2 regions of the Waltera sp. genome follow, and region 2 is predicted to be linked to the other one. Evidence: predicted binding sites of a transcription regulator. Region 2 holds the regulator's gene; the other holds the start of a gene.
What was found. Region 2 encodes NrdR, which represses ribonucleotide reductase genes. Its sites were predicted from a motif close to CACAANATNTTGTG; they were not measured.
Positions count from the first base shown of each region.

Region 1: nrdD (anaerobic ribonucleoside-triphosphate reductase) is a predicted target of NrdR. The motif match lies at 2,397-2,410, and genes of this name have one in related genera.

Region 1 is NZ_JBKVQF010000012.1:36,361-42,119, reverse strand. It holds gene ACLTOH_RS08340 (radical SAM protein) at 1-108, shown strand, start outside; gene ACLTOH_RS08335 (hypothetical protein) at 263-655, shown strand; gene ACLTOH_RS08330 (DUF5685 family protein) at 730-1,587, shown strand; gene ACLTOH_RS08325 (J domain-containing protein) at 1,577-2,320, shown strand; gene nrdD (anaerobic ribonucleoside-triphosphate reductase) at 2,528-4,654, shown strand; gene nrdG (anaerobic ribonucleoside-triphosphate reductase activating protein) at 4,687-5,208, shown strand; gene ACLTOH_RS08310 (HD domain-containing phosphohydrolase) at 5,296-5,759, shown strand, end outside.
Region 2 is NZ_JBKVQF010000001.1:151,624-157,382, reverse strand. It holds gene nifU (Fe-S cluster assembly scaffold protein NifU) at 1-164, opposite strand, end outside; gene nifS (cysteine desulfurase NifS) at 191-1,369, opposite strand; gene ACLTOH_RS00670 (oligosaccharide flippase family protein) at 1,506-2,846, shown strand; gene nrdR (transcriptional regulator NrdR) at 2,936-3,400, opposite strand; gene ACLTOH_RS00660 (YlmC/YmxH family sporulation protein) at 3,454-3,687, opposite strand; gene sigG (RNA polymerase sporulation sigma factor SigG) at 3,850-4,629, shown strand; gene ACLTOH_RS00650 (VanZ family protein) at 4,619-5,167, opposite strand; gene ACLTOH_RS00645 (hypothetical protein) at 5,207-5,515, opposite strand; gene sigE (RNA polymerase sporulation sigma factor SigE) at 5,663-5,759, opposite strand, start outside.

The sequences.
Region 1 (5,759 bases), on a different contig from region 2:
CATTCCACTGATTTACAGTCACCGGAGTCTGTGGAGCATCTGTGCGGAAAGTGCGCAGAATACGCGAAAAACTGGGATGAACGGGCCCAGGAACTGTGGAATAAATAATAGTTCTTTTACAAAAGTTTATACTTAGTTAATTGCTTTTTGCCTTTCGGCATACCATAATGTAGGTAACATTCAGAGGAGACTTCGCGAAGGAGACTCTGAAAGATTTGGATAATGTGTCCCCTGTATGGTGGCGGACGAAAGGTGGTACTTCATGAAAGAGAAGTTACAGCGTTTCATGTGGGGGCGTTATGGCAACGACCGCTTCAATCAGTTTTTGATGATTGTGGCTCTGGTCTGCCTGACGCTCTCTTTTTTTGGTCTGAGAATATTTTATGTGCTGGCTCTGGCCCTGTTAGTCTATGCGTATTACCGGATGTTTTCTAAAGACCTGAGTAAGAGGAGTGCCGAGAACCAGTGGTATCTGAAGAAAGAAATGAAGGTTCGCGGATGGTGGCAGCGAAAGAAAAAGGCTATTGCCGGTCGTAAGGAGTACAAGATCTATAAATGCCCGAAATGCGGACAGAAGATTCGGGTACCCAGACATAAGGGGAAGATCGCAATCCGGTGCAGAAAATGCGGTGAAGAATTTATCCGCAAGACCTGACGGGAAAATCCTGTGGCAGGATCACGGGAAATGAAAATTGGAATACAGAAATATAGGAAAGGGTGGTGAGCCAGATGTTCGGATATATTGTGATCAATCAGTCGGAAATGAAATTTAAGGAGTATGATGTTTATCGATCCTATTATTGCGGATTGTGTCAGAGCCTGAAGGAACGTTACGGTGTCCTGGGGCAGCTTTCTCTGAATTACGATATGACTTTTATCCTGATGCTGCTCACCGGCTTATATGAACCGGAGGAGCAGGAGGCCCAGTGCAGATGTGTGGCCCATCCTTTGGAAAAACATCCCACAAGAAGAAATCTGTTTACGGATTATGTGGCAGATATGACGGTACTTTTTTCCTGCTATAAAGCGGAGGACGACTGGGAGGACGAGCATAGTCTGAAGGGACTGGTGTACAGTTATCTGTTGGGAAGAAAATTCCGTAAAAAACCGTTATTATATCAGGAAAAAGTAAGAAATATCTCACTGGCCATGCAGGATTTTGCGGATGCGGAAAAGCAGGGCAATGCGGATATTGATACCATGGCGGGATTGTTTGGCAGAGTCATGGCACAGATTGTATCCTGTCGTGAGGATGAGTGGAAGGACAATCTGGAGAGACTTGGATTTTTCCTGGGAAAATTCATTTATCTGTTGGATGCCTATGAGGATATCGAGCAGGACCTCAAAAAAGGAACCTATAATCCGTTAAAGAAACGGTATGAGGAACCGGGCTTTGAGGAGGAATGCCGGCAGATCCTGACCATGATGATGTCGGAGTGCTGTAAGGAGTTCGAACAGCTTCCTATTTTACAGAATGTGGATATTCTGCGGAATATTCTGTATTCCGGTGTATGGTGCCGTTATGAGATCGTGCGGAAGAAACGGATGAAAGACAGTGCAAAAGAGGTAACGGGAAATGACTTATGATCCATACAGTGTTCTGGGAGTGAGCAGAGATGCCTCCGAGGAGGAAATAAAAAAAGCATATAAGGCACTGAGCCGGAAATACCATCCCGATGCCAATATCAACAATCCCAATAAGGATCAGGCGGAAGAAAAGTTCAAGGAGATCCAGGCAGCCTACCAGCAGATCATGAAGGAGCGGACCGAAGGCTACAGTTACGGTGGCGGATATGGCAGGCAGACCTATGGTGGTAGCGGAAGCGGCTACGGTGGAAGCCAGGGATATGGCGGCTACGGTCAGGGATTTGGAGACTTCTGGCAGCAGGCAGGCTGGCAACAGCAGACTTCTGGCTATGAAGAAGAGCCCAGACTGCGGGCAGCCGGTAATTATCTCAGAAACGGCTATTACAGAGAGGCCAGAAATACGTTGGACGGCATGGGAGAGCATGAGAAGACGGCCAGATGGTATTACTACAGTGCCATGGCACACATGGGCCTTGGAAATAATGTAGCGGCGCTGGAACATGCAAACAAGGCGGTGGCGCTGGATCCCCAGAATATGGAATACCAGATGCTCCTGCAGAGACTACAGAGCGGGGGACAGTGGTATGAGAGCAGACAGGCAGCCTATGGCTATCCCCATGTGGGTGGCAACGACCTGTGCCTGAAAATTTGTCTGGCCAATCTGTTCTGCAACCTTTGCTGTGGCGGTGGCGGTTTATGCTTCGGCGGTTATGGTGGAAGAGGAATGTTTTAAAAAAGATACTTGCTTTTTCCATGTATCCTCACTATAATATTAGATACAAGATGTAGATACGAAATTACTTGGAAAACACAAAATCTAGTGAGACACTATGATTTGCAGAAAAAGTCGTGTCGGGAACTTGCTTCCGATGCGGCTTTTCTTTCGGCTTATGCAGGAATTCGTATCTTATGGGAATGATATAAAGTGAGGGAAACAGCAATGAAGATTCAGAAGAGAGACGGCAGAGTAGTGCCCTATGAAGAGGAGAAGATCCGGGAAGCAATCCATAAGGCCAACAATGAAGTGGAGGAGCGGTATCGTGCCAGTGAGGGACTGATCGAGGAGATTCTGGAGGATGTACAGCAGGAGGGCAGACAGACCCAGACCGTGGAGCATATCCAGGATATGATCGAAGAGCATCTGGTAGAGCACAATAAATATACTCTGGCAAAGAAGTATATTGTATACCGTTACCAGAGAAGTCTGCTTAGAAAGTCCAATACTACGGATGAATCTATTTTAAAACTGATCCGGAATGAGAATAAGGAGCTGGCGGAGGAAAATTCCAACAAGAATACCCGTCTGGCTTCCACTCAGAGAGACTATATTGCGGGTGAAGTGTCCCGTGACGTTACCAGACGTCTGCTTTTGCCGGAGCATATTGCCATGGCGCACGACAACGGTGTGCTGCATTTCCATGATGCGGATTATTTCATCCAGCCGATCTTCAACTGTTGTCTGATCAATATCAAGGACATGCTGGACAACGGCACTTCCATTAACGGCAAGATGATCGAGTCTCCCAAGAGCTTTCAGGTGGCATGTACCGTGACCACCCAGATCATTGCGGCAGTGGCCAGCAACCAGTACGGCGGCCAGAGCGTCAATATCAAGCATCTGGGGAAATATCTGCGTAAGAGTAAGGAAAAATTTGCAAAACAGCTGGAGGAAGAATTCGGGGATACTCTGGATCAGGCAGCCAAGGACAAGATCGTGCAGATGCGTGTGCATGACGAACTGAAATCCGGTGTGCAGACCATCCAGTATCAGATCAATACTCTGATGACCACCAACGGACAGTCTCCTTTTGTCACACTTTTCCTGCATATCGATGAGAATGACGAATATGTGGAAGAGACCGTGCAGATCATCATGGAGATCCTGCGTCAGCGGATCGAGGGGACCAAGAATGAGAAGGGCGTCTATGTGACTCCTGCTTTCCCGAAGCTGGTCTATGTATTGGATGAAAACAACTGCTTAAAGGGCGGAAAATATGACTATGTGACCAAACTGGCCGCACAGTGCTCTGCCAAGAGAATGTATCCCGACTATATCTCCGCGAAGAAGATGCGCGAGAATTACGAGGGAAATGTATTTTCCTGCATGGGCTGTCGTTCTTTTCTGTCTCCCTGGAAGGATGAAAACGGAGAGTACAAATGGGAAGGACGCTTCAATCAGGGCGTTGTCAGCATCAATCTTCCGCAGATCGGTATTCTGGCAAAAGGAAATGAAGAGAAATTCTGGAAACTGCTGGACGAGCGTCTGGAACTGTGTTATGAAGCATTGATGTGCCGTCACAAGGCACTGGAAGGTGTGGTATCCGATGTGAGCCCCATCCACTGGCAATACGGAGCCATCGCCCGTCTGAAGAAGGGCGAGACCATCGACAAATACTTGCACAATGGTTATTCCACCATGTCTCTGGGATATATCGGACTGTATGAGACCACGTATCTGATGAAAGGATGCAGCCAGACCGTGGAACCCGGCAAGGAATTCGCCCTGCGTGTCATGGATTATATGAAGGATCGCTGCGCAAAATGGAAAGAGGAGACCGGTATTGCATTCAGCCTCTACGGAACTCCTGCTGAGACACTGTGTTATCGTTTCGCAAGGATCGACCGGGAAAAATACGGTGATATTTCCAATGTCACCGATAAAGGATACTATACAAATTCTTATCATGTGGATGTACGGGAGAAGATCGACGCATTTACCAAATTTAAGATCGAGAGTGAATTCCAGAATAAATCTTTGGGAGGCGCGATCTCTTATGTGGAGGTACCTAATCTGACGAATAATGTGGAAGCCATCGAGGAAGTGATCCGTTTTATTTACGATAATATCCAGTACGGTGAGTTCAACACCAAATCCGATTATTGCCACGTCTGTGGCTATGACGGTGAGATCATGATCAATGATAATATGGAATGGGAGTGCCCTCAGTGTCACAACAAGGATCATGCGAAAATGAATGTCACCAGAAGAACCTGCGGTTATCTTGGAGAGAACTTCTGGAATGCCGGCAAGACCAAGGAGATCAAGGCAAGAGTTCTTCATCTGTAATATGCAGATAGTAAAAGGGAAGGAAATGTCCTATGAATTATGCGACGATCAAGAAAACGGACGTGGCAAACGGTCCCGGCGTGAGAGTATCGCTGTTTGTCAGCGGTTGTACCCATCATTGCAAGGGATGCTTTAACAGTGTGGCCTGGGATTTTCAGTACGGACAGGCTTACACGCTGGAAACAGAACAGGAGATCTTACAGGCACTGGCCCCGGACTATATCCGGGGCTTAAGCTTATTGGGCGGCGAACCTATGGAACCGCAGAACCGTGCAACGGTGCTTTCTCTGGTAAAGAAAGTAAGGGAAATTTATCCCCGGAAGACGATCTGGTGCTATACCGGCTATGATTTTGATAAGGATCTTCTGGCCTGGATGGAAGCGGGAGATCCGGTGATCACGAAACTTTTACCGCTTCTGGATGTTATCGTGGACGGAGAATACAAGGAAGAGTGCCGTAATTTACGTCTGCCTTTTCGCGGATCTGAGAATCAGCGGATTTTGGATGTACCATTGTCTTTAAAGGAAAAATGTGGTATAATTTTACATACATAAGAGGATTCGGGTCGAAAAAGGGATATCGGTTCGAAAATAAAAACAAAAGTGTGAGGGAGTAATACAAGTATGGAGAGCTTTCTGGATATGACATTAGATAGAAATCTCTACATCGGTGTTCCGGTGGGAGCCTTTTTGTGCTCCCTTTTTCTGTTATTCTGCTTTTTCAATACCATGAAGAGCCGGACAGTCCGTAGTCTGAGGGCAGTGCTGACTTCCTGCCTGGTGTGGACCGGTGGGGTGATTCTCATGCGGCTACAGGTATTTCCGGGAATTCGTTTCTGGCATAATTTTGCACTGTTTGGTCTGCTGGTGATTCCAGTGTTTATGTATGCATTTCTATTTGGTTTTCTGGAAATTACGGAGCATGACGCGCTGATCTATATCTATGGAGTCCTGACGACAGCTCTGGTTCTGGGCAATGCCTGGAGTGGCGCGATCCTGCCGGCACCGGAAGTGACGACCCGTGCCGATGGAACTTATGTCTATATGTATCATGCAACATCCGGAATCTGGGTGTTGACGGTATTGGAGGTCTCGGTATTGGTCTA
Region 2 (5,759 bases):
TTGAACTTTGCTTCCCGGATGATCCCGTTCTCGTCAATGTCCAGGAACATTCTCATAATATCTCCGCACTTTGCATTGCCCACGGTACCTACGCCGCTGGCATCCTCGATCTCCCCTACATTTCTGGGGTTCTGAAAGTGGTCCATTACTTTTTCACTGTACATGTATCTGTTATCCTCTTCTTTCTCACTTAGTTGTTCTTCTGGCTTTTCAGGAAATCTTCATATAAAGGAGACATATCCCGCAGTCTCTGTACAATTTTCTTCACTTCTTCCGCCACGATGTCCATCTCTTCCTTCGTGCTTTCCTCAGATAAGGTCAGACGCAAGGAGCCGTGTGCTTCCTCATGCTTTAAGCCGATAGCCAGCAGTACATGGGAAGGATCCAGAGATCCGGAAGTACATGCAGAACCGCTGGAAGCGCAAATACCCTTCATATCCAGCATGATCAACATGGATTCTCCTTCGATGAACAGGAAGGAGAAGTTGATATTGTTCGGAAGTCTCTTCGTGCGGTGACCGTTCAGCCAGCAGTGAGGGATCTCGTTCTCCAGACGTCCGATCAGATAATCCCGCAGTTCGATCTCCTTGCGAGTCTTGGTATCCATAATACGCATAGCGCGCTCTACAGCAGCACCCAGTCCCACGATACCAGGAATGTTCTCTGTACCGGCTCTGCGGCTTCTCTCCTGTGCTCCGCCGTGTACAAAGGAACGGATCTTCACACCCTTGCGGATATATAAGAAGCCGATACCCTTGGGCCCGTTTAATTTGTGGCCGCTGGCACTGAGCATGTCGATGTGCATTTCATCCACATTGATGGGAACCTGTGCATACGCCTGTACCGCATCGGTATGGAACAATACACCGTGCTCCTTCGCGATCTCACCGATCTCGGCAATGGGTTCGATGGTACCGATCTCGTTATTTGCAAACATTACACTGATCAGAATCGTGTCAGGGCGAATGGCTGCCTTCAACTCGTCCAGACTGATCAGTCCGTCTCTGTCCACATTCAGATAAGTGATCTCAAAGCCTCGCTTCTCCAGATACTCACAGGTATGAAGAATGGCATGATGCTCGATCTTCGTGGTAATGATATGTTTTCCCTTGGAAGCATAGGCTTCTGCGGTGGCTTTTAATGCCCAGTTGTCGGACTCAGAACCGCCGGCAGTAAAATAGATCTCTTCCGGCTTCGCACCCAGACTGTCTGCGATGGTCTGGCGGGCATGATCCATGGCCTTCTTGCTCTCGGCACCCAGACTGTAGATGGTGCTGGCATTGCCGTAGTATTCACTGAAGTACGGAAGCATCGCATCCACGACCTCCGGTGCCGTTTTGGTAGTTGCTGCATTATCTAAATATATCATACTGCCTCATTTCCGCATATTTTCATGCTTATTTCACTGTTATTCATGATAGCATTCACCGCGCAGTTCTGTCAACAAGGTGGATGGAATATACTTTTGCAAGATCTTTTATCTGCAAAGGATCCAACGAAAAGCTATGAAGCATGCCAAACGTCATCCTCTGATCTTCGGTACTCTGATTCTGACGATCACCGGTCTTATCACCCGCATCATCGGTTTTTTCTACCGGATCTACCTGTCCAGGCTCTTCGGAGAAGAAGGAATGGGGATCTATCAGCTGCTCAGTCCCGCACTGTCTCTCTCCTTTTCCCTGACAGCTGCCGGCTACCAGACCGCCATCTCCAAATTCGTTGCCGCCAATACTGCGGGGCGGCGTTCCGATGACCTGAAAACGCTGCTGACCGGGGCAAGCATCACGCTCCCTCTGTCCCTTGGAGTCAATGCTGTCCTGTTTCTCGCCGCAGAACCCATAGGAACCTTCCTGTTAAAAGAAGCCCGTACCATATCCATGCTGCGGATTCTGTCCTTCTCTATTCCTTTTGCCGCGCTGCATGCCTGCATCAACGGCTATTTCTATGGAAAAAAGAAAGCTTCCGTTCCTGCCCTCACGCAGCTTCTGGAGCAGCTGGCCAGAGTCGGCTGTGTCTTTCTCGTCACCGGAGCCGATCTGTCTGAGGGGCGCACCCCCTCCATCAATGCGGCCGTCTTAGGTCTGACCGTCGGCGAGCTTCTGTCCATGCTGATCGCTCTGATCTGCCTGTACATACACCTGTATCCGGATGCCTCTGTTCTTTCCCTGCAAAATATCTGTCCTTCTTCCGCGGTCTACCGGGATCTGTTGGGCATGGCACTGCCCCTGACCGCCAATCGTATCGTTCTGAATATTTTGCAGAGCATCGAAGCTGTCTCCATTCCCCAGAAGCTTCTGCTCTACGGTTATGATACCACCACAGCCTTAAGTGTATACGGCGTACTCACCGGTATGGCCATGCCCATGATCTTTTTTCCCAATGCTCTCACCGGTTCCGTGGCAGTCCTTCTCCTCCCCACCATCTCCGAAAATCATGCAAAAGGTGACCGGGAAGCCGTATGGAACGACACTCTGCGTACCGTAAAATACTGCAGTCTCATGGGCTTTCTTTGTCTGTGCGGTTTTCTTTTTCTGGGGGATTGGATGGGAACCGAATTGTTCCACAGTGAACTGGCCGGGCATTTCATCGTGACGCTGGGATTCATCTGTCCTTTTTTGTATCTGGATACCACGCTCTCTAGCATTTTGCAGGGGTTGGGAATGGCGGGGCGGATCTTTGTCTCCAACGTGGTCTGTCTTCTGATCCGGCTCCTGTTCGTATTTTTTGCCATTCCCGTGATCGGTATGCAGGGATATCTGTGGGGGATTCTGGTCAGCCAGCTGGTACTTGCCGGAATCTATTTTTTCTGTCTGTACCGTTTCTTCCGCCAAAACACAGTTTTCTGAATTTATCGCATAAAAATACCTCCCTGTCCAACTTATGCCGGGCAGACGGAGGTGTGCTATTCCGTAAATACAGAAGTCCTGTTCTGATTTTAATTGTGATTCTTATCGTTGAGAACACTCTTCAGCTCATCCATGAAGGTATTCACGTCCTTGAACTCCCGGTACACGGACGCAAATCTCACATAAGCAACCGCATCCAGATCCTTTAACTTATTCATCACAAGCTCACCGATGGTGCCGCTGGGGATCTCCCGTTCTTCCCTGTTGAAAATCTCGTTCTCCACCTCATCCACCAAAGTCGTGATCTGCTGTGCGCTGACCGGACGTTTATGACAGGCTCTGAGCACCCCTGCCTCGATCTTGGCACGGTCATAGGCCTCTCTGTTATTATCCTTTTTAATAATGATCAGCGGAATCGTCTCGATCTTCTCGTAAGTGGTGAATCGCTTACCGCATTCATCACATACACGACGGCGGCGAATGGAGTTGTTATCTTCCGCCGGTCTCGAATCGATGACTCTGGTATTTTCATGGCTACAGAACGGACATTTCATAGGCATCCTCCTTATAAAAACCACGTGTTATTTATGTTAAGATTATAGAAGATTCAGCAGTTAATGTCAACTAAAATTATGTCCGGTCCAATCTGTCTGATGTCCTTATACGGGATGACGATATTCGGCTCACAGCGCAGGAATCCCAGCCACTGGTTTCCACCCGGCACCATGATCTTACAGATACATCCGCTGCACTCATCGAACTCCAGATCACATACATGCCCCAGCTTTTTACAGTCTCTGACATTGATCACATCTTTGCATTTTAACTCGGAAAAAAGCATACTCTGCTCCTCCCGTTTTCTTTCTATTTATTATATGATACCTCTCCGCTTCCCGTTCGGGAAAAACTGGAAAATCTTTCTTGCCGGTATAGTCACTGACTCTCCTGTGAATACTGTAGTTATCAAAAATCAGCAACGATTCAGAAAACTTGGGAGGTCTCTATGGTACAGGGAAAAGTAGAAATCTGCGGTGTCAATACAGCAAAACTGCCTTTGCTAAAGGCAGCGGACAAGGAAGCTCTCTTCGCAAAGATCCGGGAGGGAGATACCGCCGCCAGAGAGACCTACATCGAAGGCAACCTGCGTCTGGTCCTGAGCGTGATCAAACGCTTTTCCGGCAGTGCGGAAAATGTGGACGATCTGTTCCAGATCGGCTGTATCGGTCTGATCAAGGCCATCGACAATTTTGATTCCACGCTGGGTGTAAAATTTTCCACCTACGCGGTTCCAATGATTATCGGTGAGATACGCAGATTTTTACGGGATAACAATAGTATCCGTGTTTCACGGTCTCTGAAGGACACCGCCTACAAGGCAATCTACGCCCGCGATACCCTGACCAGGAAAAATCTGAAGGAGCCCACCATGGAAGAGATTGCCGCAGAAGTAGGTATCTCCAAGGAGGACATCGTCTATGCCCTGGATGCCATGCAGAATCCCATGAGCCTCTACGAACCGGTCTACACCGACGGTGGTGACACCCTCTACGTCATGGACCAGATCAGTGACAAAAAAAATAAGGAAGAGACGTGGGTGGAACATCTCTCCCTCAGTGAGGCCATGAAACGTCTGAACGACAGAGAACGCCATATCATCTCCCTGCGCTTTTTCGAAGGAAAGACCCAGACCGAGGTGGCCGATATGATCGGCATCTCCCAGGCCCAGGTCTCCCGTCTGGAAAAAAATGCATTGAAAGCTATGCGGGGCTATCTTACCGCATAGACCTTGATCCTCGTATTCTCTGTAACGTATGATACACCAGCCAAAACATCCAGTATCCGATGACTCCTCCCAGCACATTGGTCAGGATATCATCGATCTGAAAATAACCTCTGCCGGTAATGAGCTGGAAAGTCTCCACTCCCAGGCTGGTCACAAAAGCCGCAAAGATGTTCCTGAAAAATCCCCTCAGCCAGGGAAATGCCCAGGGGCATGCAAAGCCATACGGGATGAAAAGCAGCACGTTTTCCACCACGAAGGCGTTATTTCTCGTATTGATCCCCCAGGTGGAGAAAAGCTCCAGATCCATGGCACGGTTCCGGCTGCCATCCTCTCTGGAGAAAAAAGTAATCACCAGTATGATCATAAGGTACAAAGAAAACACCATGAGACCTGCCATCGGAAAGGCTTCTTTTCCCTTCCGCTCCCTCCTGGCATTCATTGCATTCAGGATCAGTCCCATGACGGCACCGGCCATCACACCATAGGGCAGATATTGTATGGCACCGTTCAGATCCCTTATTATATATTTCCAAATCATTCTTTCTTCATCCTATATCTGTCTCTTAAAATTCCCGTTTTACATCTGGTAAGTGTCCCAGCGGGAAGGCGCCTCGTCCCATAGCTTTTTATTCTCAAATAATCTGTCGTTCATCCAGCCAACCGCGTCCACCACACCGTCCTCGTCAAAGGAAAAAAGGGCTCTCTGCTTCTTCTCCTCCGGTGTCTTAAAATAATTAAAGGGCTCCGGCCAGACCGTCACGAGAAGCTTTTTGCCGCCCTCCGGGTCCTCAGTCTGCTCCAGACGGTAACGCATCCCCTGGTGGCATCCGGTGAATTCCGTCTTTTTTAAATATTCCATTGATAATATATCATCACGCTGTATCATGTATTTGTCCTTTTTGGTTACTTCCGATTCCGTTACCTGAAAACTATCCTGTCTGTATTATATGGTTCACGAACTGCTCTGTTGCCACGCAGCTCCCACAATTCTGCACATGTTATATAGTATCATGTATCCGTCCCGAATGCAAAGTCAAATATGCAGGCTGATCTCCTTTTTCAGCTGCCGCATGATCTTTTTCTCCAGTCTTGAAATATAGGATTGTGAGATACCCAACAGATTGGCCACT